Regions from separate parts of the Pantoea phytostimulans genome, predicted to be linked through region 1. Evidence: predicted binding sites of a transcription regulator. Region 1 holds the regulator's gene; the other holds the start of a gene.
The links. Region 1 encodes LexA, which represses DNA repair genes until DNA is damaged. Its sites were predicted from a motif close to TNCTGTATGTACATACAGNA; they were not measured.

Region 1 (15,501 bases):
CCAGTACTACCGATGTTTTAACGTGTGAAACGCTTTGATGTCCGGCGACTAACTGGCTGATTAGTGCCCCCAGCGAGGGCAGATCAGAGACGGCTACTTTCAACAGATAATCGGCATCGCCCGTGGTTTTATACGCATCAACAATTGCATCTTCCTGCTCCACCATACGGTGAAAGCTCTCTACATATTCTGCCGTATGGTTAATCAGGCGAACTTCTATCAATCCCACCATACCAAGACCAATCGCGTCGGGCGAGAGCCGCGCATGATAGCCAAGAATCAAATTGGCCTGTTCGAGATTAATACGGCGGCGGGAACATTGAGACGCAGAAAGACCCACCAAGTCACTCAATTCCTGATTAGTCAGTCGGCCATTAGCTTGCAATAAAGTCAGTATTTTAAGGTCGTAATCGTCTACATGCGTCATTCTGATTCCAGAGCGTTATAAGCGTCGCTTTGTTACAGATAACCCGATCACTGGTGAGGTTGTCCAACACTATTTTCTGATGACAGGCTTGACATGCACAGAACGTGCATGTCAGCACAAAGAAAGGCTTATTCGTCGTCGTATTGCGGGCCTGCGTAGTTATCGAAACGCGACCATTGTCCATTAAAGGTCAAACGGACCGTGCCGATTGGGCCGTTACGCTGTTTACCCAAAATGATCTCAGCAATCCCTTTGAGGTCGCTGTTTTCGTGATAAACCTCATCGCGATAGATAAACATAATTAAGTCCGCATCCTGCTCGATCGATCCTGACTCACGCAAATCCGAGTTGACCGGGCGTTTATCGGCACGCTGCTCCAGCGAGCGGTTAAGCTGCGAAAGCGCCACCACCGGCACGTTTAACTCTTTGGCCAACGCCTTAAGGGAGCGCGAAATCTCAGCAATTTCCAGCGTACGGTTGTCAGACAGTGACGGCACGCGCATCAGCTGAAGATAGTCGATCATGATCATGCTCAACCCGCCATTTTCACGAAAGATACGGCGCGCGCGTGAACGGACTTCTGTTGGCGTTAGCCCGGAAGAATCATCGATATACATGTTCTTCTTCTCCAGCAAAATGCCCATGGTGCCGGAGATACGCGCCCAATCCTCATCGTCGAGTTGGCCGGTACGAATACGGGTTTGATCCACGCGTGAAAGCGACGCCAGCATACGCATCATGATCTGCTCGCTGGGCATCTCCAGACTGAAAATCAGCACTGGTTTATCATGCAGCATCGCGGCGTTTTCACACAGGTTCATGGCGAACGTGGTTTTACCCATCGATGGACGGGCCGCGACAATAATCAGATCCGATCCCTGCAAGCCTGCGGTCTTTTTGTTGAGATCCTGATAACCGGTATCGACACCGGTAACGCCGTCGTGTGGTGTTTGATATAGCGATTCGATACGCGAGACGGTCGATTCAAGGATTTGCTCGATGTTTTTCGGGCCATCATCCTTGTTGGCGCGCGCTTCAGCAATTTTGAAGACGTTGGATTCCGCAAAATCCAGCAGCTCTTCGCTGTTTCTGCCTTGCGGATCGTAACCCGCATCCGCAATTTGATTGGCGACCGAAATCATTTCGCGAACAATGGCACGTTCACGCACGATATCGGCGTAAGCACCAATGTTTGCTGCACTTGGCGTGTTTTTCGCTAATTCGGCTAAATACGCAAAGCCGCCTGCCATTTCCAGTTCGCCACGGGTTTCCAGCGATTCTGAAAGGGTGATCAGGTCAATGGGTTGGCTCTCTTCCAGCAAACGCTGCATTTCTGAAAAAATCAGACGATGCGAACGGTTGAAGAAATCGTTGGCGACGACACGCTCTGAAACGTTATCCCAGCGTTCGTTGTCCAGCATTAACCCACCGAGCACCGATTGCTCCGCTTCCAGCGAATGCGGGGGCATTTTCACGCCAGCCAGCTGACGATCATGCGTTTCGTTCGATTTGTTGGTGGGTTTATTTCCTGCCATAGTGAATGCAATACCGATCTTCTGTGGGGACGCGCCAGTATACCTTGTTGTCGCGCGCGCCTCACCCTCATGATGAAACAATCACAGGAGTAAGAATGGCAAAGCGTATTCAATTCAATGCACACGGCGGCCCTGACGTTCTGCAGTGGATCGACTTTGAACCTGCCGATCCCGCTGAGAATGAAATACAGGTTGAGAACAAAGCCATCGGCATTAACTACATTGATACCTACGTGCGCAGTGGACTCTATCCAGTAGGCAATTTCCCGTCAGGTTTAGGTACCGAAGCGGCCGGCGTAGTAAAGCGCATCGGTAAAAATGTGACTCGCTTTACGCCTGGCGATCGCGTGGTTTATTGTCAGGCGGCATTAGGCGCATACAGCGAACTGCATAACGTGGCGGAAGATCGATTGATGTTGCTTCCCGATGCAATCAGCTTTGAGCAAGGCGCAGCCAGCTTTTTAAAGGGCTTAACCGTGCAATATCTCCTTCGTCAAACCTACAAAGTTAAACCTGACGAAATTTTCCTGTTTCACGCTGCCGCAGGCGGTGTTGGCCTGATTGCCTGCCAGTGGGCAAAAGCGTTAGGTGCCCATTTGATTGGCACTGTGGGTTCAGCAGATAAAGCGCAGTTGGCTAAAAATTCCGGTGCATGGGCCACAATTAATTATCGCGAAGAAAATATTGCACAACGCGTAAGTGAGTTAACCGAGGGTAAAAAAGTTGCCGTGGCTTATGACTCGGTAGGTAAAGATACCTGGGAAGCCTCTTTAGATTCACTGCGTCGACAGGGTTTATTAGTGAGTTTTGGTAATTCGTCTGGTCCAGTGACCGGAATCGACTTGGGTATTTTGAACAAGAAAGGGTCGCTGTTTGTTACCCGACCTTCGCTGTTTGGCTACATCACTAATCGTGAAGAGCTGGAAATTGCCAGTGCTGAGCTGTTCTCGCTCTTAGCCAGCGGGGCCATAAAAGTTGATGTGCCGGAGCAGCAAAAATTTGCGCTTAAAGATGCCAGCCAGGCACATAAAACCCTGCAAAGTCGAGCGACTCACGGTTCAAGCCTTTTGATTCCTTAAATGCAAAAAGGGCTTCTCTTAGGAAGCCCTTTTTGTCTTTTTTATCGTTCGCGCTGGTGTAGGGACAGCGGCGATGAATGCGTTTTGACTCAACGAGAGTAATCCTGACAGAAAACATAAGTAAAAAATATGTTTAATTGCCGAATTGTTCTAAGCAATTTCTGAGTCTGTGATCGCACCCGCATTTAGCGCCAACTATTACGATCTAACCGATTGATTTTGCGTTTAAGCCTGGCAAGAGAATGCGACTCTTTGTTAGCAAAAAAGGTACGGTATAGCCATACCGACGCCACCGCTAACACTAGCCACGGCAACAGTTTGATAACAAGAGCAAACAACCCACCGACAAACATCACCATGGTTGCAACCACCAATGCGGCAATAACGCCAAGCAATGAAACACCGGTTACTAGCAGCATCAGGAAGAACCCTAATACAAATAAAATTTCCATGTTAGCGCCTCTTTAATAAGCTAATACTGAGCTATTACAAGAAATGTGCCAACGTGTAATTGCCTGAATTATAAGAAAAGAGCGGCATAACTGAATTTCAGCATTAGCGAGAATCATCAATTTTTGGCGTAAAAAAAACCAGCCTTTGCAGGCTGGCTTCGTTAAGCTTCGTTAATTTAGGCTTCTTGAGGAATTTTGTCCGCCACCAACGTTAATGCGGCTTCCAGCACGCGTACATCCGCGCCAGGTTTATGCGCATTTTCACTTAAATAACGACGCCACTGACGCGCGCCCGGGATACCCTGAAACAGGCCCAGCATATGACGCGTCACATGGCCGAGGTAAGTGCCTTTGCTCAACTCTGCTTCAATATAAGGATACATCGAGCGCACAACCGCCACTGGATCGACAACAGACGTTTCACGATTAAATAATTCACGATCAACCTGCGTCAGAATACCCGGGTTTTGATAAGCCTCGCGGCCCATCATCACACCATCCAGATGTTGTAGATGCAGTTTCGCTTCTTCCAACGTTTTAACGCCACCATTAACTGCCAACGTTAGATGCGGAAAGTCACGTTTGAGCTGATAAACACGTGGATAATCCAGCGGTGGAATTTCACGGTTTTCTTTTGGGCTTAAGCCGGAAAGCCAGGCTTTACGCGCATGGATAATAAAGGTATCGCATCCACCACGCTCTGCTACTGTGCCAACAAAATGGGTCAGGAATTCATAGCTATCCTGCTCATCAATCCCGATTCGGGTTTTTACCGTTACCGGTATGCTGACGACATCCCGCATGGCTTTGATGGCGTCCGCCACTAAATCGGCTTCTGCCATCAGGCATGCACCGAAGCGACCATTTTGTACGCGGTCAGATGGACAGCCTACGTTCAGGTTAATTTCATCGTAACCGCGCTCTTCTGCCAGCTTAGCGCACTGCGCCAATGCCGTGGGATCGCTACCGCCAAGCTGTAGCGCAACCGGATGCTCCTCTTCACTATACGCAAGGTAATCACCTTTACCGTGAATGATTGCGCCCGTGGTAACCATTTCGGTATAGAGCAGCGTGTCGCCGGTGAGCTGGCGATGAAAATAGCGACAGTGACGATCGGTCCAGTCGAGCATAGGTGCAATGGAAAAACGTTGCGAAGAGAAGGTATCGGTCATGAAGCGCAGAGAATCCGGTGGTTATGAGTGATGATATTCTGTGCAAGAATACCACAAGGGTGGGCGACATTGCATCGCCCACCCTTTTCTATCCGTGCAGATCGTTAGAAATTGAACCCGAGCTGCATCATTGCGCCCCAGGTATTATTGGCACCTGCTGTACCTGCAAGATCTACATGCACCGCGTTATTAAATGGCGATAAGCCGAAACCGGCGGTAATAACGTTTTCATCATTAGAACGCATATCTGCTCGATAGCCGGCACGCAGCTGCAACCAGTCTAACACCCGATATTCACCACCGACCGCAGCATATTGATTACTGCCCTCTGATTTGAAGCGCTTGGTTTCAGTTAAATCTACATCGCCGGTTAAGGTAAATGGACCTTTATCCCAGGCAAGTCCTGTGGTTACCAGCGGGCGAATTTGGTAAGTATCGCGGTAGCCGTTGACCTCTTTTGTATCAAGATCGCGTGAAATCAGGTTTTGTCCAGTCAAGCCAAAGGTCCAGTTTTCAGCAAAGGTTGTGGCTAAGCCTGCATCAACGTTGAAGCCGGTATCAGAGCTACGATAACGTGAACTGTTGATATCGCTTTTGTCGTAGTTGTAGAGACTATCGGTGTAGTTATAAAGCCAGGTTTTCTGAATCTTAGGTGTAACCCCGATTGAAACGGGTTGGCCGGCAATCGTGAACTCATGCGCCACGGAAATACCGTAATCGGTAATCAACGCCGCCAGGCCATTGGCGCTGGAACGCAAATTGTCCTCATCGCCAGGCACTGGGATGACGGAACCATTGGCAACACCTTGTAAGTAATCAATATCACTCTGCGCTACGTTAGCCTGCACATGGACAGTTCCGTAGGCTTTGGTTATGAAAGCGAAAGGCAGGGTTTCATCAGGAATGGTCACGGCGACAGCCACACCCGCACGGCCATCCGCTTTGTTGCCCTTTAAATCGCTCAGTTGATTTGCTACATCACCCGTTGCCGCCCGTAATTCAGGGTAGCCACGTAAATAGTCGGCAAAAGTCAGATTATTAATAACGTCCTGATAGCGATCAACGGTATCGGAAATATCATCGACTTTGTCGATTAGCTTGTCGTTATCAGTGATTTGCACACCCGCTGAAGGGAAAATAATACTGACTTTATCTTCAGGTTTGGCGCGCGTCATCAACGCCGGGTTTGCCAGCACGGCAGAGCCATAGGTTGATGAAGCGACGCCGGTTCCACCCATGGCATCATTGCGTGCGTCATACCATGTCCCTGCCGCCATGGCGGAAGAAGAAATAAACAGTGCACTTAACATCACCGGGTAAGCCAGCGCTGAGCGCTGAACGAATTTTTTCACCATCTGCCTGTCATCACCTGTAAAAAGTGCCGTCGAATCATTCAACGACTGAATAGGTTGTTAGCGCTATTGTGAACGTCAGCTAACACGTTATTGCTGTGAATTCGAAGGAAACAGTGTCTCAATTCAACGGATTGGATGTTTTTGTATCAGATTAGCGTTGTTATTGTTCAAGTTAGTGCAAAAAGAACGGTGCAAGACCAGCCATTCCTTAAATACTTTTGAACATTAATACTTAACTCAGTGAGATGCAAAGCGAAATGGCGGAAAAATCCTCAACCTGTTGAAATAGGTTGGATCTATTTAAGCGAGGCTTCCGCACTTAACCGAAATTTTGACGCGTAGAAAGTGACGTAAATGCCTGTTTTTCACGCCCGGTGCAACGCCTGCGTGAACAAAATTTGTGTGATAAAATAACATCACTTATTTAGCGGAGAATTTTCATGTCGACGATGACGTCAGAGCAAATTATGTCCCAGGCGGAAAAACTGTGCCTGCAGCGCGGTGTTCGTCTGACTACGCAGCGTGCAGAAGTATTACGTTTGATGGCTGAGCTGCCAGGTTCAATCAGCGCCTACGATTTGCTGGATCAGCTACGCGTAAGTGAGCCGCAGGCTAAACCTCCTACCGTATATCGCGCGTTGGATTTTTTGCTTGAGCAGGGTTTTATTCATCGTGTTGAATCCAACAACAGCTACGTGATGTGCCACCATTTTGATGCACCTGCGCATACGTCTGTGATGCTGGTATGCGATCGCTGTGCGGCGGTTATTGAAAAACATGCACAGGGCGTAGAAAACATCATTGGTTCGCTGGCCACGGATGCACATTTCGCTCTACGTCATAGCGTCATTGAGGCGCACGGTTTATGTGAGAAATGCGTTGCGGTTGAAGCTTGTACACACCATGAAAGCTGTGAACACGATCATCAGGTTGACGTGAAAAAGCGTGGGAAGAAGGGATAGTTGGCACATCCTTGTGCCTGTCCGGTATGAGCGTACCGGTGGGTAGGAGCATCGTCCTTAAACTGTCTTAATTACCAGCGATAATCTTTGTTATGGCCTTCCCAGTCTGTGACTTCTTTCTCCGCCTCATCCTTAGCGTAGCCATAACGTTCCTGGATTTTACCAACAAGCTGATCGCGTTTACCTTCAACAACTTGCATATCGTCGTCTGTCAGCTTGCCCCATTTTTCTTTGATTTTGCCTTTGAACTGCTTCCAGTTACCACTCGCTTCGTCGTGATTCATAGCAGACCTCCGGTCATCCTTCAGGTTTCAACTTATATCTCGCCATGCAAGATAATATCGATATAAAGCGCTACTCATGTGCGCTATTGAAAGTTAATTATAGTAGAGGATTTTAGATCTGCTGGAACATTACAGAATATTCTGTAGAGCGCGGTTCTGTACCACGCCCTATTTTAAGCGGTAAACCAGCTGTTGTTTTGCCAGTGACGCCGCCATATCCACCATAACGACAGGCCGCGCAAGGCAAGAAACACCATGACTGCCAGCCATAAAGCGTGGTTACCCAACCACGGTAAAGTCAGTAAGGTAATGAAATAGCCTAACGCCGCAATCGCCATACTGTTACGCATTTCACGACCCCGCGTTGCACCAATGAACATTCCGTCTAGCAAATAACACCAAACGCCGACTATCGGCATAATGATTTGCCAGATTAGATAGCGATCTGCCATTTGCCGTAGTGCGTCGATTGAAGTGAGCATAGAAACGATATACGTGCCAAACAGGATGTAAATCAATGAGAAGAAAAGTGCGACCAGGAAAGCTTGCCGACAGGCGGCGCGCCAGACACGCAGCAATTTAGTGCCATCTTTAGCACCATGCGCTTCGCCTGCAAAGGCTTCTACGGCGTAGGCGAATCCGTCAAGCGCATAAGCGGTGAATGTGATGAACATCAGCAATACCGCATTGACTGCGACGACATTGGGCCCGATACGGGCACCTAACAGGGTCAGCGAGGCAAAACAGAGTTGCAGCATGAGCGAACGCAGCATGATATCGCGGTTAAGTCGTAACAGTCGGCGCATATCTCCGCGCCAACTCTGTTTGAGCAACGCCATATTGATACCCCGCAGTTTCAACACGCGCCATACCATGGCTAATCCCACCGCCAGGGTGACATATTCTGCCAATGCGGTTGCGGTTGCCGCCCCAGCGACCCCCCAATGCAAATCAAGCACCAGCCACAGGTCGAGCAAAATATTGACCAGATTGCCCACTACCAGCAGGATCACCGGCGCTCGCGCATATTGCACACCCAGCAACCAGCCCAGGATCACCAGATTCGCCAGCATCGCGGGGGCGCTAAGCCAGCGAATATGGATAAACAGCGTTGCCTGCTCCAGCACTTGCGGATTACCGCCAATCATATGCGTGGCAAGCTGGCTGACAGGGTCGCGTAAGAAAATGAAAATTACGCCGGCGACAAGCGCCATCATCAATGGCTGAGTCAGGGCACGAGCCAGCGCAGCTTTATCATTCGCACCGAATGCTTGTGCCGTTAAACCGGTGGTGCTCATACGCAGGAAAAGCAGCAGCATAAACAGGAAGCTAGTGATAGTGGTGCCTACAGCGACGCCGCCGAGGTAAACAGGACTATCAAGGTGCCCAATAACAGCGGTATCGACCAATCCCAGCAGCGGGACGGTGATATTAGAAAGGATCATCGGCAGCGCAAGCCGCCAAAGATTTTTATCAGTTGCAGTCAAAAAACGCATTCGCAAATCCGTGCTCAGCGCCGCTGCATCAGCAGGTAAGACAGCAGCGGCTAAATTTGGGCAGACAGAATAGCATCAGACTGGCGAACAAAAGCGACTATAGGAAGATTACAGCCACTCGCCGTTGCGAACGACGCCAACAGCCAGACCCTCAATGGTCAGCGACTGGGCACGCGTATCGACCACAATCGGTTCAAAGTCGTTATTTTCTGGCAGAAGATGAACAATTGAACCCTGTTTTTTCCAGCGCTTAACGGTGACTTCATCATCAATACGCGCGACAACCACTTGTCCGTTACGCACATCTTGCGTTTTGTGCACCGCCAACAAATCACCGTCCATGATGCCGATATCTTTCATCGACATACCGCTTACGCGCAGCAGGAAATCAGCGGAAGGCTTAAACAGACCGGGATCAACTTTGTAATGCGTTTCAATGTGTTCTTGCGCCAGCAGCGGTTCACCTGCGGCCACGCGGCCAATCAGCGGTAAACCTTCCGAGGCTTCTTCTTCCATTAACAGACGAATACCCCGAGAAGCGCCAGAAACAATCTCAATAACGCCTTTACGCGCTAATGCTTTGAGATGCTCTTCTGCCGCATTGGGTGAACGGAATCCCAGCTGTGCGGCAATTTCTGCACGCGTTGGCGGCATGCCTGTTTGATTGATGTGATCGCGAATCAGGTCATAGACCTGCTGCTGCCTGCTGGTTAACGCTTTCATCCCGCCCCCTGGTTGTTTATACAGTCGCTGTGAGTATATACAGGTATTGGTGAAATGGAAACCAAAAGTCAGGCAATAATCAGCCGTTTGACGGGTTCTGGAAAGCCTATCGCAAATGCGACCAAAGCAAAGCGATCCAGACGAAAACGGCCAGTAAGATACTCAGCAAGACGGCGGCTGAACCCATATCTTTTGCACGCCCGGCAAGGGGATGGTGCTCCTGCCCGATGCGGTCAACAACAGATTCAATCGCACTATTGAGGATTTCAACGATGACCACGAGCACGACGGCCCCAATCATTAATACGCGAGAAACGGTGTCCACATCCAGCCAACACGCTACCGCAATGGCGATTAACGCGGCGATAGCTTCCTGGCGGAACGCCGCTTCGTATTGCCATGCAGCACGAAGACCTTGCCACGAATAACCGGCAGCCTTCACAATTCTAATAAGACCGGTGGCATTATTTGCCATATTATGGGAACCCTTTCAACGGATTGACGTCAATGTCTGGGCTGCCAGCTAATGGCACCACCACAGATCTTCGCTGCGCTTTCTGGTATGCTTGCGGCGCTTTGCTAACAAGAGGCTTCATGTTGTCTATGTCAGGTTGGCGTAAACTTTATTATAAATTACTGAATTTACCACTCTCGTTTTTGGTAAAGAGTAAGGCTATTCCGGCCGATCCCGTTTCTGAACATGGTCTGGATCCTACCCGGCCCATTATGTATGTTCTGCCGTACGATTCGAAGGCCGACTTACTGACATTACGCGCGCAGTGCATTAAGCACGATCTGCCCGATCCCCTCTCTCCACTCGAGATTGATGGCTCGCTGCTTCCACGCCACGTTTTTATCCACGATGGCCCGCGCGTATTTCCCTATTTTGTGCCCAGCGTTGAGTCGGTGAAAATCTTCCATGATTACCTCGACTTGCATCGCAACAATCCGGCACTCGACATTCAAATGCTGCCGGTAACGGTGATGTTTGGTCGGGCACCGGGGCGCGAAGTTCAGGGTGAAGATACGCCGCATCTGCGCGTTTTAAATGGTGTACAGAAATTCTTTGCGGTGATTTGGCACGGGCGCGACAGCTTTGTGCGTTTCTCACCCACCGTTTCGCTGCGCCGCATGGCGACTGAACACGGTACAGATCAATCCATCGCTCAGAAGTTAGCGCGTGTTGCGCGTATTCACTTTGCACGTCAGCGTCTGGCCGCGATCGGCCCCCGTTTGCCGGCTCGTCAGGATCTCTTTAATCGGTTACTGCAATCGAAAGCGATTGAGAAAGCCGTTGAAGATGAGGCACGCAGCAAAAAAATCTCTCATGAAAAAGCGCAGCAAAATGCGGTTGAGATGATGGAAGAGATTGCAGCCAACTTCTCTTATGAGGCGATTCGCGTTACCGACCGCGTAATGGGCTGGTTGTGGAGCCGTCTTTATCAGGGCATTAACGTCAACGGCGGCGAGCGCGTACGTCAGTTAGCACAAGATGGTCACGAAATTGTTTATGTGCCTTGCCATCGCAGCCACATGGATTATTTGCTGCTCTCTTACGTGCTTTACCATCAAGGATTAGTGCCGCCTCACATCGCAGCGGGTATTAACCTCAACTTCTGGCCTGCTGGACCGATTTTCCGTCGTTTGGGCGCCTTCTTTATTCGTCGTACTTTCAAAGGCAATAAGCTTTACTCCACCGTATTCCGCGAATATCTGGGTGAACTGTTTACCCGCGGATATTCCGTTGAGTACTTTGTCGAAGGTGGACGCTCTCGCACCGGTCGCTTACTTGATCCCAAAACCGGTACGCTGGCAATGACGCTTCAGGCGATGCTGCGTGGGGGTAATCGTCCGATTACGTTAGTGCCCATTTACATCGGTTATGAACACGTGATGGAAGTCGGCACCTACGCTAAAGAGTTACGTGGCGCAGCCAAAGAGAAAGAAGGCTTTATGCAGATGGTGCGCGGCTTGCGTAAGCTGCGCAACCTGGGCCAGGGCTACGTCAACTTTGGCGAACCGCTGCCGCTGGTTAATTATCTCAACAAGCGAGTGCCAGAATGGCGTGATGCAATCGATCCTATTGAGCCACAACGCCCAAGCTGGCTAACGCCAACGGTGAATGACATCGCCGCGCGGTTGATGGTGAGGATTAATGAAGCAGGCGCTGCCAATGCCATGAACCTGTGCGTGACAGCCCTGCTCGCTTCGCGTCAGCGCTCACTCACGCGTGAACAATTGATTGAGCAGCTCGAATGCTATACCCAGCTACTGCGTAACGTGCCTTACTCACCCAACTCAACCGTGCCGGATCTTACCGCCGAAGCGCTGCTTGATCATGCAATGGGCATGAACAAGTTTGAAAGTGAGAAAGACAGCATTGGCGATATCATCATTCTGCCGCGTGAGCAGGCGGTTTTGATGACGTACTATCGCAACAATATTCATCACATGCTGGTGATGCCGTCGCTGATTGCCGCTATCGTGCAGCAGCATCCGAATTTGAGCGAAGCTGAGTTGTTGCGTCAGGTTAGCCTGATTTACCCCATGCTGAAGAGTGAACTTTTCCTGCGCTGGCAAACCGATGAGTTGCCGCAGCTGCTGTCCAATTTCTGTGAAGAACTGGCGCGTCAGGGCCTGATCACTATCGAAAATGGTCAGTTACGTTTTACTGCCGCACGCTACCGTACTCTGCAACTGCTGGCGGCCGGTATTCGCGAAACGTTGCAACGGTATGCCATTACTTTCTCGATTCTAAGCGCTAAGCCTGCGATTAACCGCGGCACGCTGGAAAAAGAGAGCCGCACGTTAGCGCAGCGCCTTTCAGTTCTGCACGGCATCAATGCGCCGGAGTTCTTCGACAAAGCGGTCTTTACCTCACTGGTGCTGACGCTACGCCACGAAGGCTATATCAGCGACAGCGGTGATGCAGACGTGTTACAGACGCAGGCAACCTGGCTTATTTTGGCCGACCTGGTTACCAGCGATGTACGCCTGACGATTGAGAGCGCAGTGGCGCACGAATAAGCGTTTGGTCATATTGATGTCAAAAAAAGGCGACCTCTTTAAACAGGTCGCCTTTTTATTGAGTGCCAAGAATGCGTTAGAAAATATGGCTGAACGGCGCCGTATTCATCAGCACACCGATAAACAGCACCAACCCAACATAGTTATTGTTGAGGAAGGCCTGAAAACAGGGCTGACGCTCGCGCTGGGCAATCAGTCGCTGTTGATGCACAAACAGCGCAGCAGCCAATAATAAAGACCAGTAAAACGCGCCATTTAATTGCAGTAATAAACCTACCCACGCCATCAGTATTAGCGTTGCCAACTGCAGTAACCCAATGATCAGTTTGTCAAAACGACCAAACAGAATCGCTGTCGACTTCACGCCAATCTTCAGATCATCATCGCGATCAACCATGGCATATTGCGTGTCATAAGCCACCGTCCAGCAAATATTAGCGATGAATACCAGCCAGCAAACAAAAGGTAAGGACTCACTAACTGCGGCCCACGCCATTGGAATAGCCCAGCCGAATGCCGCCCCCAGCACCACCTGCGGCAAATGGGTATAACGCTTCATAAAAGGATAAACCCAAGCCAGCGCCAGCCCCACGACGGAGAGCAGAATAGTCATCAGGTTCATGGTCAGCACCAGTACGAATGCCACTAATGCCAACCCAACAAACAAATATTTTGCCTCTTTTGAACTCACCGCACCGCTGGGTAACGGGCGATTTTGCGTGCGCTGGACGTGACCATCCACCTTGCGATCGGCATAGTCGTTAATGACGCATCCTGCAGCACGCATCACGATAACGCCCAAAACAAACACCACCAGTACGGAAATGGGTGGCACCGCCATGTTAGCCAGCCACAATGCCCACAGCGTAGGCCACATCAACAACAAGGTGCCAATCGGTTTATCGATACGCATCAGGCGGCTGTATGCCTGCAACTTACTCATTTGTAATGTCTTTTGCACAATGCAATTCCTTAACCCCGATCGCGATAGAGCGGCGAAGCGGGCAAAAACAGTTCAGTCAGCAGCAGTGGTTTACCTGACAAGCGCAGGCGAGAGCGACGGCCCCATAAATCATCGACCTTTCCCGGCTCGATAAAATCACGGCTCAACGTTGAAGAGGAGAAAAGATAGCGGCCAAGCGGGCGTGTGCCTAACTGCTGCAACATTGCCTCCAGGCCATTCAAGGTACTTTCCGGCACCACCGTTCGCCCGGCCAGCCAGGGTTCGTCGTCACCGAAAAGAATAATTTCACGCAACCAATAGCGTTCATCGTTTGGTAGCAACGTCAGTTCGTCCGTAAGTTCGCTGGCGTTAATGAAACCTTCGCGCACCGGCTGCACCGTTACTCGCTGACAATGTTGCTCAAAGCGCCGCGTCATGGAATCTTCTTCCATCAACCAATCCAATAGCACAGGCGAAAGCGTCGGTTGCGTGGGCGAAAGCCAGTTGAGCGCACGTAATAGGCTGAGCGCATCTTGCGACATAGCACCACTCCCAAAAATTTGCAGGGCGCTAGTTTAACGCAGAGCGGCCCAGTGAACACCTGTCGTCGTGCAGAACCCTTAGCTGGTTTATTCGCGTTTTAGTCGCTGACTGTTTGCCAGCCATAACGTTACAACCAGCACCAAAATGGCGGCTGAATAGCACAACGTATCGAACGGATTTTTGTGGTCAACGATGATCAGACGAATAATCGCCGTAATACCGATATACACGAAATAGCGTAATGGGAAGTGATAACCCGACTGAAAATACTTAACAATCAAGGCAATAAACTCAAAGTAGAGGAAATAGATCACGATTCCATCAATCAGCAAATAGGACGAAGCCTGTTCGCTGCTGTTGAGTAAAACATTGGCTAAATGGATGGTTTCTTTACCAAGGAATACCACCAATATAATGGCCAGGCTCAGCAGACCTAAATTCAGCACCCATTGCAATACGGTTGCAAAGTGCTGCGCCATAGGATTTTTTTCACTCATGTTGTGTCTCTGAAAAGTCGATTATTCGCTGGCGCTATCATGCGTTAGCGTGACGCAAATCACAATCATGCTTCCACCTCAACACAGAGCGCGTCGTAACGCCAGTATTCACAATCGCAGTCAATGACCTGCTTCTGCTGGTTGCGATTGATTCGCGTGATAAGCAAACCTGGGCTGCCGGCTGCGACATTTAGCGCCGGGGCGGCAACGTCGGGTAAGGGGCCAGGGAGAATGGTGAAACGTGCGCCGCCGTAGCGAATGCCGTAACGCTGATCGTAGAGATCGGTCAGAGAGCGCGTAAGATCTTCGGAAAGCAGGCCGGGAAAAAAGTGTGGATTGAGGTAATGCTCAACATACAACACGGCCCGGCCATCAATGCGACGCAGACGACGAATACAGAAAACCGTTTCCCCTTCTTCCAGCATCAGCGCGGCGGCTATAGCGCCCTGCGCAGACACTTTCTGTGCGGCTATGACTTCGGTGCTGGCATGACGTCCTTGCTCGGCTGCCATGGCATGAAAATGACTGTGATACAGAGGATTATAGATAAGTCGCGGAGGCGCAATAAACCAGCCACGGCGCAGTTCACGATAAATTACGCCTTGCGCTTCCAGCTTCCCCAGTGCTTCGCGCAGCGTGATACGCGTAGTGGAAAACGCTTCACTTAACGCCCGTTCTGCAGGCAGTCGGCCACCACTGAACTCACCCGCTTTGATGCGCGCCAGCAAGGCGCTGGCAATCACATCTGCCGTTTTAGGTGCTATCGACTCCACAACAATAGCCTCATTTTGGTGCGCTTTCGCACTGCGTCAGTTCGATGACAACCTTTCCGTATCCGATCATTCCGAATGGATTTTATGGGAAATATTACGCATCCCCTCGCCCTGCACGTCTTTGTCATAAATCATTCATATACACCCGCTACATTGGCTCGGTTCTTGCTGGACTAGACCAGACAGGCCACTCAACTTACACCGGGAGCAACTGAGATGAAAGCGTTTATCGC
Region 2 (15,501 bases), 1.9 Mb from region 1:
AAAAAACAATCATCGGTGTTACGATTAGTCTCATTCATAAAAAAGGCCGAATACCATGTCCTACTTCACTCAGGTAATGGACCGTATCGCCAGAATCAATACTGACGCCAAGTGCCCAACATGCGGGAAAACGTCTAAGCAGTCCGTTACAAAAGTTTCGAAAGAGCAGGCTTTACTCTGTCCGCACTGTAAATCTCTCTTCGTTATCCATGGATAAAACATCCAAAACACTAAGCCGCCTGAGGGCGGTTTTTTATTGCATCCTCCGATAAGGGATGCGGTTAGCCTTGCTGTGAAGCGTTGCGAATGAGAGACAATAAGTCCTGAGCAAGTATCGAATGCCTGCTAATCAGGCAGCGTGGCCCTTAGTTTTTGACGTCGTGAAGACAGTGATAAACCCAGACTTACTTTAGGACCATCAAATGTCACTGTCTCGTCCAATGCACACGTAATAGGGGTAAAAAAAGCCCACATTTGAGCAGGCACTTTTACGATAAATTAACGCGGTCTATTAACTTCTCAGTTATCGGCCGCCAGAAGAGGATCCTTAATTTATATTTCTGACGTAATGACAAATATGATCCTGGTTTTTAGCGTACTTGCATTGCAAAGCTGAAAAAACCCGCGTAGGGCGGGTGTGAAAGCTACTCACTAAGTCATCGCGTGTTGGGCTCGCATTCAATTAAAACACGAATAGATATATTAGTCGCGAAAGGACGATAGATTAGGAATTATCAAGAATATATGCGCCGATAATAATTTGTTAGAAGATTAATTACTGATTTTTATCTTTAGTTTAATAGACAGTTGTTTTTTATTGGGAACGGTAAGGATAAGTGGGGAATAACGCTTCTTTATGGGGTGTTATTGTGATTTATTTATTCATTATCTATGGCTTAAAATAAGCATGGTGTGGGATGAGCCTATTGGTTTAAGAAGGTTTTCTTGGGTTGTCGTGATAAAAAAACCCGCAAGAAGCGGGCGTAAAAAATTTCAAACTATTCTCTCTACTGCAACACCTTATTGTTTTCATCTGTAGGCTAGAGTAATGCTATAAATATTGATACCAAAGATATTGGAGTTAATCTTTTCGACAGGAACGAATATTGTGATGGTAGTAAAAGATTAGTCGAGAGAAATAAGAAGGTTATTTTTATCATTGTTGTACTTTACAGAGTGTTACGGATTCATAACTTACCGCTGGCAGTGTAAATTTAATGATTTTTAACAGGCATGTGATGGAACTCAACCCACAATGTTTCCTGTACTCGGTGGTTTTATGAATATGCAGAGTAGCTATTTAATCCTTTAAAAGTACGAATTAAATTTCCTGACCGGTTTTGTATCAGATAAAAAGGGCATTCATGATGAATGCACCGGATTTGCCGGCTGTTGATCGGCTAAATAGTCATAACAAAGGGATAGCTTGCCATCCGTTTTTGCTTACTTAATCACTTTGCTCAATCATGACCAGACACATCCCCGTGACATCGGGTGAATGAGGTGAACTATACTTTTCTCGAGACAGGTTAACTATTTACCCCTGAACGGAGAAAGAGATGATTGATCTGAGAGAGATGAACGAAAAAATTCACCAGACGCTGAAAGGTAACGAACCGGAAAATTACGATGCTGATACAGCGCAGCGGGTTTTAGACGTAGTAAGACCTTACTGGCAAGAAGGCGATGAAACGGTACACAACGATATTCTGCAAAAATTGTCACGATTAGAAGAGTCGGGCATTCCCTTTCCTGAAAACTATCAGCAGTCGCTGTAAACAAATACGCCCCTCAACAGGGGCGTATTTGATTAAGTAGCGGTGTAAGGATCCTTTTTATCATCCTCGCTGTCATCATTTTTACGCGGCACTTCGCCGTGATCTTTCGGCGCATCTGTTGCCGGATGATCGTCCTCTTCATAGGCATTACCTGCGTTTGGTGCGGCCTCCGGTAAACTTTTGCTGACATCACCTTCGCGTTTACGCTCTTCATTTGTCTGATGTTTATGCATTGCTCGCTCCTTTTGTCCAGTGCATAAAGTCTAGACGAGGCTGCCTGATCCGGCGTTACGAAGTTGTCATGTAGCTGCAAAAATGCATAAAAAAGCCCGCATCGGGCGGGCTAAAGTAATTTTTATCTCTCGATCGTTTTACTAAGCGCATTCGCTGTGCGCGTATAGCTGGCCCATGCTATACCCGAGATGTTAAGCGGGGAATGGACAAATCAGCCATAAATTGCCTCTATGCGGCATCTTGAATATCGATTAATAAATTCGATTGAAAGGATTGATAAAAAGCATATAGTAACCTGCGTTACTGGGAGGTCGACAATATGTTACGTGATTATTTAAAGATTGATGCTGAAGACAAATTAGTTGAGAAGGGCACTTTGCGGACCAACAATCGTGGGCAGGAAGATGTCACCGAATGGACCATTGTAAACCACAGCGGTGAAGAAAAAGGTGTGGTGGCGTTGTTTGATAAACTCAGCAATCGCCGCTCGTATCGGGTCAGCTATCGTATTATGCAGACCGATCTACAGGGCAAAGTGGTGGTCGATCATTTAACCGACGTACTGTAAGTTTACCCTGAACGTTAATGACCCAATCCTTAAGCAAAAAACCGCGCTATGGCGGTTTTTTTGTTTAACGCTGTCGATAGCGCCGCAACTCAATAATTGTTCCCGCCAGTTGTAACTTTTCCTGATGTGAATGCAATACCGGGTAATCGATGTTTGCCGGTGCCAATTCGAATTGCGGTACATCATCAATTTTCCCACGCGGGCGATAGGTGCGTAGCAGGGCGTTATCAGACTGAAAGACCAGAACCGTATCACCGGGCAGCGGCACCAGCTGCGGATCAATAATCACTACATCTCCCGGCAGATAAGCCGGCGCCATAGCATGGTCTTCAATACGCACGGCAAACGTGCCCTTCGATAATCCTCTTTCGCTGGATAAAACAGGTTCAAGGTGAGCATATTTTCCCTCTGTCCATTGCTGGATATCCGCTAGCGCGATCAGCGGAATGGCGCTGAAGCCTGTCTCAGTTGGCGAGCGATCAAAGATCGGGCCTTCGCCATCAATCAAATAAGCGGGTGCGCATTCCAGCGCTTCTGCCAGCCGAAGTAAGTTTTCACCCCTTGGCAATGTCTCATCTTTTTCCCACTGCGATATCGCAACGTGGGAAACCTTAACCTGAACAGCGAGCTGTTTCTGAGTCAGCTCCTGTGTTTTGCGACGCAATAAGATGCGGTTACCTGTCGTTTCGTTTTTCATTAGCTTGACTTTTTGCATAAGAGAGGCTTAAGTTTACTTAACCATGGTACTTAAGTAAACTTAAATACATGGCGCAGTGTGTCTGTGCGACCCGGTTGTTTTGCTCCAGACACCTTACCAGCAAGAGAGGTGGAGCATGGAAAGTAGTTTAATTACCAGTGTAGGAGCCTTAGTTCTCGGTGGGGGCGCAGCGGCACTATTTTGGAAGCCGCTGCTGGCAGGGATCGCCTCAATTGTGACCAGCAATCGCGCAGGTGGCGAAATCATTACCAGTTACAAAGAGCAGGTGATGTTGTTAAAGGAAGGAAATTTGTTGCTGCGCGAGGAGAACGATGAATTGCGTGAGCGGCACGATAAAAATCTTCGTCGAATTTCCTTGCTTGAATCAGATCTACGCATCATCAAAAACGCGCTTGGCATTTTGCTGGCGATGACGGAAGCCGACCATAACGATAAGTTTCGTAATGAAGTCGATCGGCTTATTACGACTCTGGAGGATCGCAATGATGGTTCAAATAGATAACAATTTTGGCCCTACTAATAACAAGCGCAAAGTTATTCTCGGCGGGCTGTTTCTGGGGTTATCGATGATCTGTATCATCATGACCATTATGTTTTTGTATGTAAGTCATGCGGCTAATCAGCGGGTTAATCAGATTCGGGCGGATTATCGCGAAGTGGCTGATCGACGAGATGCGCAGGTTGAACAGTTAAGTACGCAGGTTAACAACTTGCAGCGCAAACTCGATTTATTGCCCGATCGTACGGCCAGCAAGACAGCAGATAAAGTGAAGGAAGTGGTGAAGTCCGATGAGGCGAATATGATCTCATCGGAGAGGAAATAGCAGCTTCCGATTATTCCTAATGCGGCTTCGCTATTTTCGACTATCTTTAAATCTCCAGGCAACATTTTATTGGGTAAAAAGCCATTGAATAACTAACCAAAAGGAAACATAGCATGAGTGATTCAGTTGAAACTAAAAGCAAGACAGATTATCTGCGCGATGTGACTTCTCAGTTAAAAGAGATGCGTCACTATGCGCAAACCAACACCGAAACACTCTCCAGCCATTGGTTAGCATTTGACGCCGGTGAATACAAAGATAAGGTTAATGCGGACCGCGTTGACGCGCTGCTGAACAAACAGGGAAAGCTGTTGGAAGATTTGGATGCGGCGATCCAGGATATTGAAATTGAGATCAATCACAGCGAGCAGGAGAGTTAATATCTCCCGCTGACTGTCGCGGTGGCTGAGAAGGAGTTACTCGGCCACCAGCCACATTTCCGCTTCGTCAAACATCTCTTCGACGATGCGGGCAATGGTAGCTTTATCATTCTTACTTAAATCGGTATCTATAGCGTTACGTTCCATCGGCTTAACCTTAACTTCAAGATCAGGAAACACTCGATGCACGCGCTTTTCCAGCTCTTGCAAAATCATTTCGCGAGCGCCAGGTAAACCCGCAACGTTACGCTTATCGTAAATCAATTCCACAAACATAATGGCAATCCGTAGAGGGCAAAATCGCCCGCACATAATACTGTAAATAAAAACAGTAGCAAGATGTCGCGAGCGACAGAGACAAAATATTTTATGTCGTTTAGTAATTTGTGCTGGTCTGGAGTAATGTGGACGGGTCAAAACGACATATTGGAATTACTGACTTCAGGAGAAGTGCAATGCGACAGCTGGTTATAGATATTCTGCTTAAAATGGCAAAGATGGATGTCGACGCCAAAGAATTGACAGCGCAGACCGAAGCGCAAACTTTGTTAATCGCCGCATTGCTGATTCAGGCAAAACAAGACAATTCGCTCACCATCACCGAAACGGTGCAAGATGCGATCGTCACGGCTTCACGCTCTTCAACTGAGTTTTTGCAATCTGATGTAGATTTGCTGTTGACGCACATTAATCGTTTGCTGGCAGTGGCGAAATACGTCGAAGTGAATGGCAAGGCAGAAACAGAAGGGGAGTAAAAAAAATTAGCCTCTGGAGGTGGAAATCCAGCAACACCTCCAGAGGCAGTGCAAAAGCACTATTCGTTCAAGGACAATCGCGACCGAAGTCGTGGGTCAAACTTATACAAGTTTTGTCTTGTTGTACAATTTAATTGTGACGATTTCGACTGGTTGGAGGTGTTTTTAAAGTGCACCTTTAACCCGATTGCCTTATAGCTCATTCTTGATGCAAAACTCTTCCCACGTCATACCCAACGATTCGGCATGTGATTTGAGATAAGTCTCGATCGCGTCCGCCGCTACCGCTTTATCTGGTTCAGCCAGCTGAATAGAAAAGATCATCCCATCGAGATTTTTTTGACGTAAAAACGCAGCGTAGATGCGTTCGGCATGCCATTCGCGCAACTGTCGCAGTGATAAGTTTGCGGCGCGCGCATCGCTTTCGGTAAGTTCATCAAGGGCTTGCTGGAAATCGGCGTGGGCGGCGAAAAACATGTCGCGCGCCTGGGCATAATAGGCTTCTGGCGTTTTCATCATTACGTTCCTGAAAGTCTGTTGCAGCGCGCCAGTGTAGCCTGTTGCAATCGTATTGTCAGGAATCCGATACGCCGCTAAGTAGATGAAGGGGCATTCTGTTGAAACTTCTATACTCGCTTGCATATTATGGCGGCAGATTGCGCAAACGTTCGAATTATCTCCAGGCGCTGTCACGCTTTGCTGCATGTTGATGAGCCGTAAAACAGCGAAAGAGAGAAGAAAGCGGCATTGAAAGCGGTTACGGATGCGCAGATATCTTGCGTAGCTTAGTGGAAAAATTATAACGTAGCCGCCATTGATGCGAGCTTAGGGATTAAAGATGAAAAAGTGGATGCTGATTGCGGTACTGGCGCTGGGCGGCTGTGCCCAAATCGATAACTATAAAAGCGCGGTGAAAACGCCAGCGCCCGCCAGTTTGCAAGGCAACTGGCAAACCGTTGGGCCGCAAGGCGGTTTGATTAGCGATCAAGCCATTGCCAGTTTGATCATTGATTCTGATGGCAGCACGCTGGATTGTCGCCAATGGCAGCGCATTATCGCCAAGCCGGGGAAATTAACCTTGCTGAGCGGTGATTACGTTAACGTAAATCGTCAACTGCGCGTTATGCCGCTGGTGGTGGAAAACGGCGAACTGAAATATGACGGTTTGACGCTGCGTAGAGTGGATCGTCCAACCGTAGATTGCCAAAAAGCGCTGGATGAAGTGGCCAAACAGCCTGATGCAGCGGTGATTCAGAATATCGAACCAGAACTGCTGCGCACAACGATTACACAGAATAACGAGAAGTAAGTTCCGAGTGTAATGCTAGGGTAGCTGCACTGCTTGGATTACTCCTCTGCGCGCTGTTTGGATTATTCCTCTGCGCGCTGGCCCCCATCCCGACCTTCCCCCGCAAAGCGGGGGAAGGAGACGCTGCCACATGCAGACTCAATACTCGCATTTTGCAGCATCTTCCTCCCCCATGTATGGGGGAGGATTGAGGTGGGGGGCAAACGACTTCATCTGCGCGCTGGCCCCCATCCCGGCCTTCCCCCGCAAAGCGGGGGAAGGAGACGCTGCCGCATGCAGCTTCAATACTCGCATAGGGCAGCATCTTCCTCCCCCATGTATGGGGGAGGACCGAGGTGGGGGACAAACGACTCCCTACTGAAAAGGACCGAGGTGGGGGACAAACACGCCAAACTACTTCTTATCAACCACCCAGACGCTCACGCTGCCGCCGTTACACAGAAAAACTGCGTTACCTTCTTCATCGGTAGTGACTGTTTCCAGGCGATGACCTAAATAATCGCTCCAGGATTTGCCAGCATAACCTGCGCCCATCGCCACCGTTTTCTCACCCTCATCACCGTTTGACATGATAACCACACAGCCGGGATGTTCTTCCGTGCCGCTGCGACTAAACGCCACGCAGTTCGGATGATCAAAATAGTCGGTTTGCGCGCCCCAGCCGTAGATCTGGCGGGCACGAATCAAGTTTTCCAGTTCAGCGATCACCGGTATCTGAATGTTATACATCTCGCCATCATCACCTTCATCTTCATAGTTGGCCCCAAACAGGTCAGGGTAGAAAATTGTCGGCACGCCTTGTTCGCGCAGCAAAATCAGCGCATACGCCAGCGGTTTAAACCATGACTCAACGGGCGCTTCCAGTGATTGCAACGGCTGTGTATCGTGATTAGCAACGATGGTCACGGCATGCCAGGGATCGGCGACCACCAGTGAATTTGCAAATATCTGGCTGAGGTCATATTCACTTCCTTGCAGAGAAGCCTGATGGAAGTTCAAGTGCAGCGGCGCATCAAACAGCATGGTTTTTCCGTCAACCTGCTCGATATATTGCTGCAATTTATCAAGTTCATGCGCCCAGTATTCGGCCACGATAAACATCGGTTCGTTGGCGACATCCTGAATGTGATCAATCCATTCTTTATAAAACCAGGCAGGAATGTGCTTCACTGCATCCAGACGAAATCCGGTGCAGGGCAGTTGTTCCATAATCCAACGCGCCCAATACTTTAATTCTTCACTCACCGCGTTGTTACGGAAGTCAATGTTGGCACCCATCAGATAATCAAAATTGCCGAGTTCATTATCAACCTGGTCGTTCCAACCTTCGACCGTGTAATCATTGATGATTTTGAACACGCCGTTTTCGTCGGGATTTTCGATATGATCCACGCCGCTAAAGCATTTGTAATCCCAGATGAATTTTGAATATTTGCCCGCGCGCGCCGGAAAGGTGAAGCGCGTCCAGGCCTCACACTCGAGTACTTCATCATCAATCTCTTCTCGGTTATCAGGATTGACGCGGTTAACCTTTATTTTCTCCTTTTCATCAGCGCCAATTTTATGATTCAGCACCACGTCCATGACCACGCCAACGTTGTGGCTGCGCAGCGTATCAACAGCGGCTAATAACTGCTGCTTGTCACCATATTTGGTGGCAATGCTGCCTTTTTGGTCAAATTCACCCAGATCAAACAGATCATAGGTATCGTAACCTTCAGAATCTGCACCCGATCCCCCTTTGTAGCTGGGTGGAAGCCACGCCATTGTAATACCGATTTCACTCAACCAAGCCGCTTTCTCTGCAACTTCTGGCCACAGTTTGCCGCCTTTCGGGTAATACCAATGGAAAAACTGCAATAAGGTTGGGTTTTGCATCGCTGCACTCCATGAGGGATGATGAAAATCAAGTATGGAGTAAGCGGGAAAAAAGGCGCGTCGCGCTGAAAAATATATCTGCGCGACACGTTAAAGGCAGGAAACTAGGATTGGGTTTCGCGCGGCACCATCACAATACCGCCTTGCTTACCGTAAGCGGAAAGCACGGATTTCTGACGTGAAGATTGACCGACCAGCGAGGCCAGCTCATCCATACGTATCTGCAACAGACGCTTCACTTCAGCTTCATTATCAAGGATATGACGTAAGACGGGACGCAGCTGATCCAGAACCTGAACAGAAGGCGCGGCGTCCTCTGTTGAACGCGCTAATTTCTGCACCGCGCTGACATAATCCATCTCTTTGCTAATCAACGCTTCCCATTCGCCGTCGGTTGCAAGGCGCAGCATCCCCTGGCTTAGCGTCAGTAACTGTTGGTAAGTCGTAATCAGATGCGGTGCAAGAGTCATTAAACGGCGTCCTGAATCAGGGGTTGAGGTTGCGCAACTTCTTTCCAGGCGTCGGCAATATTGCGTAGCAGGCTTTCGACTTCTTCGATGGCTTCTACGTCATTGTGTAGATTGGCTTGTAACAGACGACGTACCATGTAGGTGTAAAGACCCAGCAGGTTATCTGCAAGTTCATCACCGCTGTGATCGTCGAGGCCTTGTTTCAGTCCGCTTTCAATAATATTGATCGCTTTTGAGAGGGAAAGACCTTTTCCCTCAATGTTGCCGTCCTGTAAGAACAGGCGGGCACGCACCAGCGCGCTAAGCGCACCGTCGAAAAGCATCACAACCAGCTGATGCTGGCTGGCGCTCATCACGGCGCTTTCGACGCCGATTTTTGCATAGGCTTTCGTGCCATTTGCGCTGTACATGTTTACTCCTTATTACGATGAGCTGCTGCTGGAGCTTGTGGAAGTCGCAAACTGCTGAGTTAAGTAGTCGCTGGTGGTGTTCAGCGAACTCATGAGCACGTCTAACTGGGTAAACTGCGCTTTATAGCGCGCCACCAGATTATCGATACGCGTGCTCATGGTGTTGTACTGATCGGTCAGGTTATTCAGGGTTTTACTGACGCCGTCAGTCGCCGCCTGAATAATGCCGGTTGATGAGAGCCAGCCGGTCAAATTCGTCGCGATGGTGGTGGTGATACCGGTGGTTTTGCCGTCACCAACGATCATCTCTTTCACACCGTCCGGATCTGCACTCAGTGCGGTGTCCAGTTTGTCAGAGTCGAGTTCTAACTGGCCGCTGGTAGGATCGGTGGTGATGCCAATCTGCGCCATAGTTTTATAGGTCGATGAGCTTTGCGCATTGGTCAGCATGGTTTTTAACTGGGTCTGGATGGTACGCAGCGTACTGTCGCCCAGTAACGCACCGTTGCTGGAGTCTTGCGCATCAGCGCCGACATCAACTGCGGTGTATTTAGTTAATGTAGTGAATTGATCCAGCAAGGTATTGTAAGCATCGACCCAGCTGGTAATGGCGCTGTTCGCTTTTGACGTGTCTTTGGTGATCGTCAGCGTCTGGTTACCGGTTGTGGTGTCATTGAGATTCAGCGTGACGCCTTCCAGGGCATCACTGATTTCGTTGCTGCTGTTTTCAATCGCCACGTTGTTCACGGTGAGCTTGGCGTTTTGCGCCGTCACACTTTCGGTCATCGCATTGGTGGTGGTTGAAGCGTCATAACCCACAACGGCTTGTAACGTATCGTCGCCCGTGACTTCAATTTTGCTGACGGCGTTGTCGCTGCCGGTTTCGCTGGAGGTCATTGATAAACGATAACTGCCGTCACCCACTTTGATAATCGTGGCGGTGACGCCTGCATCGGCGCTGTTGATCGCATCGCGCATGCCGGTCAGTGAGGTTTGTTCGGCGGTTAGCGTGATGCTTTTACTGGTGCCATCGGTCAGGGTGATGGCCATTGTGCGGCTGGCAGCGCTGTCACCCAATGCAGTGGTGTTGCTGGTTTGCACCGCTGACGTCAGGGTTTGCGCCTGCGCCAGCTGCGTTACGCTGACGGTGTACTTACCGGCCACGGTGCTACCTGATGTGGTGGCGCTAAATGCGCTGGAACTGCTGGTTGCCGAAGTGGCGGTAAACAGATCGGCATCATTCAGTTTGGTGTTGGCGGTTTGAAACGTCGTTAATGCACTTTTCAGCGTGCCGTAAGCACTCAGCTTAGAGGTATACGCGGACTGTTGCGTGGTAATCGGCGTCAATGACGCTTTCTCTGCAGTGGTCAGACTATCCAGAATAGTACTTAAATCGAGGCCTGAACCGATACCTAAGGTAGAAATACTAGCCATGTTGTTTCCTTTATATGGTCGACACGGAGTTTGAATACCGGTGTTATCGGCTTTTATTAAGTAAAGTTTAAGGTTATTTACGCATCGCTAATAAACCGAATAGGACATATAGAGAAGGGTATTTCGGCGACTAGAAAAATGTTCAATTAACGCTAAAGAAGTTCTGAGGGTGGGCGATAAACATTAGCGTGACAGGAACCAGCAGAAAAAGTTGGCCTGGTCCTAAAAAAAATTCTAAAGGTTGTTCAAGGGCAGACGATAACAACATTGACGGCGTTGAAGCCGGCGGGTTGAAGCCCACACCTTAACCGAAAGACTTGATTAACAGGAAAATTTATCATGGCCCAAGTCATTAATACCAATAGCCTCTCGCTGATCACTCAGAACAACATCAACAAGAACCAGTCTGCTCTGTCTACTTCTATCGAGCGTCTGTCTTCAGGTTTACGTATCAACAGCGCTAAAGATGACGCTGCTGGTCAGGCAATTGCCAACCGTTTCACCTCTAACATCAACGGCCTGACTCAGGCTGCTCGTAACGCCAACGACGGTATCTCTGCTGCGCAGACTACTGAAGGCGCACTGTCAGAAATCAACAACAACTTACAGCGTGTACGTGAACTGACCGTACAGGCACAGAACGGCACCAACTCTGATTCTGACCTGTCTTCAATCCAGGACGAAATCAAATCACGTCTGGACGAAATTGACCGCGTTTCTGGTCAGACTCAGTTCAACGGCGTGAACGTGCTGGCTAAAGACGGCAAAATGTCAATCCAGGTTGGCGCTAACGATGGTCAGACTATCGATATCGACCTGAAGCAGATTGATTCTTCTACTCTTGGACTGAAAGGTTTTTCTGTATCAGGTAACGCGCTTAAGCTCAGTGATTCGATCAAACAAGTGGGTGAGAGCGGTTCACTTAAAGACGTGAATTTATCATCAGTAGCAACTGAATTGGGTGTCGATGCAAGCACATTGACCTTAAGCAATGTTCAGGATGCTGATGGCGCAGCAACTTCATCTTACGTTGTAACTTCAGGTGATAAAAATTATTCAGTATCTGTTGAAGATACTAGCGGAACAGTAACATTGAACCATGCTGACGTTACTTATGAAGATTCAACAACAAGCAGCACTGGAACATTACAGGATCAATTGATTCAGGTTGGTGCTAACTCTACTGGTGGTGCTGTTGGTTTCGTAGCGATTCAGGGTAAAAACATGAGTCTGAGCGCTACTGCAATTGCTAACTCCGGGGATGCAGCCGGTACACAAGATACTGCGGAAGACGTTAACGATATTTCAGATACCGCAAATACAGCAATTTTCTCTGGTACATCTACTGCAGACCCATTAGCTCTGCTGGATAAAGCCATTGCTCAGGTTGATACCTTCCGTTCAAGCCTGGGTGCGGTACAGAACCGTCTGGATTCAGCGGTAACTAACCTGAACAACACCACCACTAACCTGTCTGAAGCACAGTCTCGTATTCAGGATGCTGACTACGCAACCGAAGTTTCAAACATGTCTAAAGCACAGATCGTTCAGCAGGCGGGTAACTCAGTGTTGGCGAAAGCTAACCAGGTTCCACAGCAGGTTCTGTCTCTGCTGCAGGGCTAATCGCTCTCTTGAAAGACGTAAAAACCTCGCTTCGGCGGGGTTTTTTTATTTATTGGGGATTATTCCTAAACGAAACCGTCCTGTTACAGATCCTCTCCGATCTGCCGATAACTTCTTTTACAACAACACAACGATTGATCCTTTTTTCCGACTTCTGGAGTGTCTATGCGCTTCAATTATGACTTGTTACCGGGTGAGCTGCTGACCTTCGAAGAGATCGCCTTACGCTACTCCCAGCAATACCCTGATGATAAAGAGTTAACGGCACGCGCTTTACTCAGTCCCAGCACCAGCTTCCGCACGCTGAAAATTCGCGCGGTATTTGCCCATGAAGAGAGCAACAGTCCACAAGAAGATTTGCTGTTCATCTCTAACGACAATGAGCGCAAAAACTATCTGCGCCGTTTTGAGCACTATTTAAAGCAGCAACTGCCGTTTCTCTATTTCCGCCGCAGCGAGCAGGGCAAAAAAGAGAATCTTTGGCAGGTAATGGGAGAGAGTCGGGTTTACGCGATGATCGATCCGCACTCCGCGGTGGCGCAGAATCTGCTGACCAGTCGCGGCTATAAGCTGGTGCTGATGCGCCAGGATGAAGAAGAGGAGTACTGGCAGCTGTTTAACCCGCAGGCCAATCCCTGTTTCCCGCAGTCGCGACGCATTCAGTTCATTGTGGTTCTCAGCACGCCGCAACATAAAGTGCCCACAGCGGTAATGCCAGGAACAGAAGTGGGGCGGCGCGTCAAAGCCAAAGTGCTGCAACGCGCCAGTCAGACAGAATTCACCGCCGCAGTTAAAGCGCGCTATGGTGCCTGCGTGATCACCGGCACGCGTCTTACCGATCGTCATAACTGGCCGTGGGTTGAAGCCTGTTATATCGATACGCGTGAAAACGAAGAGGGCTTTTTAGCCGACAACAGCGTGGATAACGGATTGTTTTTACGCAGTGATTTGCAGCGTTTATTCATTAACCGATTGATTAATATTGATGGTGAATCGGGACGGATTTATTTTCATCCGGGTGAAGAAGTGCTTGAAAGTATAAGCCCGTTTTATCAGGCGCTGGAAGGGCAGACCTGTGCATTGTGGGATGCTGTGCCGTCGGGCACGCGGCAGCGCCTGCTCGCGCTGCGCTAATCTATTTCACAGGGGGCGTAATCGTCGCCTCCTGATATAACAAATTTGAAATAACCTCGATTTACCCCGCCTATTCACCCAATCAAAAACCCTACAGAATTGGATAATCATGCCGATAACTTCATTAACGCAGGGTAGTCAACGTGAACAATCTCTATACCGCCGATGGCGTGATGGATAAGCATTCGCTCTGGCAGCGTTACGTTCCTCTGGTGCGGCACGAAGCGCTGCGCCTTCAGGTGCGTCTGCCAGCCAGCGTTGAGCTTGACGATCTGCTGCAAGCAGGTGGCATTGGTCTGTTGAATGCCGTGGAGCGCTATGACGCGCTGCAGGGCACCGCCTTTACCACTTATGCAGTGCAGCGCATTCGTGGCTCAATGCTGGACGAGCTTCGCAGTCGGGACTGGGCACCACGTAGCGTTCGTCGTAACGCACGCGAGGTAGCCGGTGCCATGCATCAGGTAGAACAGACGTTGGGGCGTGCTGCTACCGAGCAGGAAGTGGCTCAACAGTTGAATGTTTCGATGGAGGAGTACCGGCAGATTCTGCTGGACACCAACAACAGCCAACTCTTTTCCTACGACGAGTATCGAGAAGAACACGGCGACAGTGCGGAGCTGGTGACGGAAGGCCACGAAGAGGCTAATCCGCTTCATCAGTTGTTAGAAGGGAGTCTGCGTGAGCGCGTCATTGAAGCGATCGAAGCGTTACCCGATCGCGAAAAGATGGTGCTGACACTGTACTACCAGGAAGAACTGAACCTGAAAGAGATTGGCGCGGTGCTTGATGTAGGGGAATCCCGAGTCAGCCAACTGCACAGTCAGGCGATCAAACGCCTGCGTGCCCGACTTACGGGAGCGCGCTAGCAGTATCAGTTCCTGGCGATTCAAAAATATAAGAAACCGGGGACTCAGCAATGGGAGCCAGAACCAAAGCCAGACCGTTAAGTCGTTATCTTAAAGACTATAAACACAGCCAAAGTCATTGTTCGCATTGTGGCAAGGTATTAGATCGTATGGCGCTCGTTTTTCGCGGTCAGATCATCAATAAAGAGGCCATCGCTCGGATGGACCAAATGATTGATGAACCACTGTGGCTGAAACTTCAGCCCGAACTGACCGCGTTATGTCGTTTTTGCAGCGACATTTTTTGTAATACCCATCCAAACTATTTCGACATTATGGCGTTTAAGCAATATTTGTTCGAACAGACTGAAATGAGCCCCAGCACCATACGTGAATACGTGGTGCGGCTACGTCGGCTGGACGACATGTTGAAAGCCAAAAATTTCCCTGCCGACAGACTGCAAGGTAATAGCTGGCATGAGTGTCTGGAACGTGATTTACCGGATGCGGGTAATAACAATTACCGCATTGCGTTGCGTAAGTACGACCAATTTTTGGGTTGGCAGCAAAACTGAGGGGCCATTCGCGGCTGAATGGATAGCACGCGAGCAATGAATAGTTGCTCGCGTGCAGCGCCTCGCAGATTTACGGATGATCCTTTCCTCATCTTCTGCAACACTGTAAAGATCATTGCGCAATGCCTTGGAGGCAGCCTTGTCTTTACATCTTATTCATCAATTTCCTCGTCTGGAACTGCTGGGCGCACCCACGCCGCTTGAGCATTTACCCCGACTTTCCGACTATCTTGCCCGCGATATCTTTATAAAACGTGACGATGTCACGCCAGTGGCGATGGGCGGCAATAAACTGCGTAAACTCGAATTCCTGGCCGCTGATGCGCTGCGTGAAGGGGCCGACGTGCTGCTGACTGCGGGCGCAATCCAGTCCAACCATGTGCGGCAAACCGCGGCCGTCGCCGCTCGGCTGGGTTTGAAATGCGTTGCCCTGCTTGAAAATCCGATTGGTACTGCCTCAGAAAACTACCTCAGCAACGGGAACCGCTTGCTGCTCGACCTGATGGATGCCGAAATCGTCATGGTTGATGCCTTGTATAATCCTCATGAACAACTCGCTGAACACG

Region 2: a site for LexA is predicted at 4,817-4,836, ahead of ACF2G4_RS06985 (DinI-like family protein). Genes of this name have one in related genera too.

What each region holds. Positions count from the first base shown of each region.
Region 1 is NZ_CP173698.1:3,389,343-3,404,843, reverse strand. Features, by position in the region: gene ACF2G4_RS15915 (Lrp/AsnC family transcriptional regulator) at 1-427, opposite strand, end outside; gene dnaB (replicative DNA helicase) at 556-1,962, opposite strand; gene ACF2G4_RS15905 (quinone oxidoreductase) at 2,058-3,041, shown strand; gene pspG (envelope stress response protein PspG) at 3,227-3,493, opposite strand; gene dusA (tRNA dihydrouridine(20/20a) synthase DusA) at 3,670-4,665, opposite strand; gene ACF2G4_RS15890 (conjugal transfer protein TraF) at 4,770-6,020, opposite strand; gene zur (zinc uptake transcriptional repressor Zur) at 6,461-6,982, shown strand; gene ACF2G4_RS15880 (CsbD family protein) at 7,054-7,266, opposite strand; gene dinF (MATE family efflux transporter DinF) at 7,440-8,762, opposite strand; gene lexA (transcriptional repressor LexA) at 8,871-9,485, opposite strand; gene ACF2G4_RS15865 (diacylglycerol kinase) at 9,592-9,960, opposite strand; gene plsB (glycerol-3-phosphate 1-O-acyltransferase PlsB) at 10,089-12,512, shown strand; gene ubiA (4-hydroxybenzoate octaprenyltransferase) at 12,589-13,455, opposite strand; gene ubiC (chorismate lyase) at 13,485-13,997, opposite strand; gene psiE (phosphate-starvation-inducible protein PsiE) at 14,085-14,495, opposite strand; gene ACF2G4_RS15840 (UTRA domain-containing protein) at 14,561-15,268, opposite strand; gene ACF2G4_RS15835 (ABC transporter substrate-binding protein) at 15,485-15,501, shown strand, end outside.
Region 2 is NZ_CP173698.1:1,471,795-1,487,295, reverse strand. Features, by position in the region: gene ACF2G4_RS07025 (YnfU family zinc-binding protein) at 56-217, shown strand; gene ACF2G4_RS07020 (hypothetical protein) at 1,560-1,778, shown strand; gene ACF2G4_RS07015 (hypothetical protein) at 1,811-2,011, opposite strand; gene ACF2G4_RS07010 (hypothetical protein) at 2,332-2,580, shown strand; gene ACF2G4_RS07005 (helix-turn-helix domain-containing protein) at 2,645-3,277, opposite strand; gene ACF2G4_RS07000 (hypothetical protein) at 3,414-3,800, shown strand; gene ACF2G4_RS06995 (hypothetical protein) at 3,781-4,122, shown strand; gene ACF2G4_RS06990 (hypothetical protein) at 4,236-4,502, shown strand; gene ACF2G4_RS06985 (DinI-like family protein) at 4,539-4,778, opposite strand; gene iraP (anti-adapter protein IraP) at 4,958-5,257, shown strand; gene ACF2G4_RS06975 (DUF6388 family protein) at 5,450-5,773, opposite strand; gene yedD (lipoprotein YedD) at 6,096-6,566, shown strand; gene amyA (alpha-amylase) at 6,960-8,444, opposite strand; gene fliT (flagella biosynthesis regulatory protein FliT) at 8,549-8,914, opposite strand; gene fliS (flagellar export chaperone FliS) at 8,914-9,324, opposite strand; gene fliD (flagellar filament capping protein FliD) at 9,337-10,758, opposite strand; gene ACF2G4_RS06945 (FliC/FljB family flagellin) at 11,098-12,381, shown strand; gene ACF2G4_RS06940 (HNH endonuclease signature motif containing protein) at 12,547-13,515, shown strand; gene ACF2G4_RS06935 (RNA polymerase sigma factor FliA) at 13,659-14,381, shown strand; gene fliZ (flagella biosynthesis regulatory protein FliZ) at 14,432-14,935, shown strand; gene ACF2G4_RS06925 (D-cysteine desulfhydrase) at 15,075-15,501, shown strand, end outside.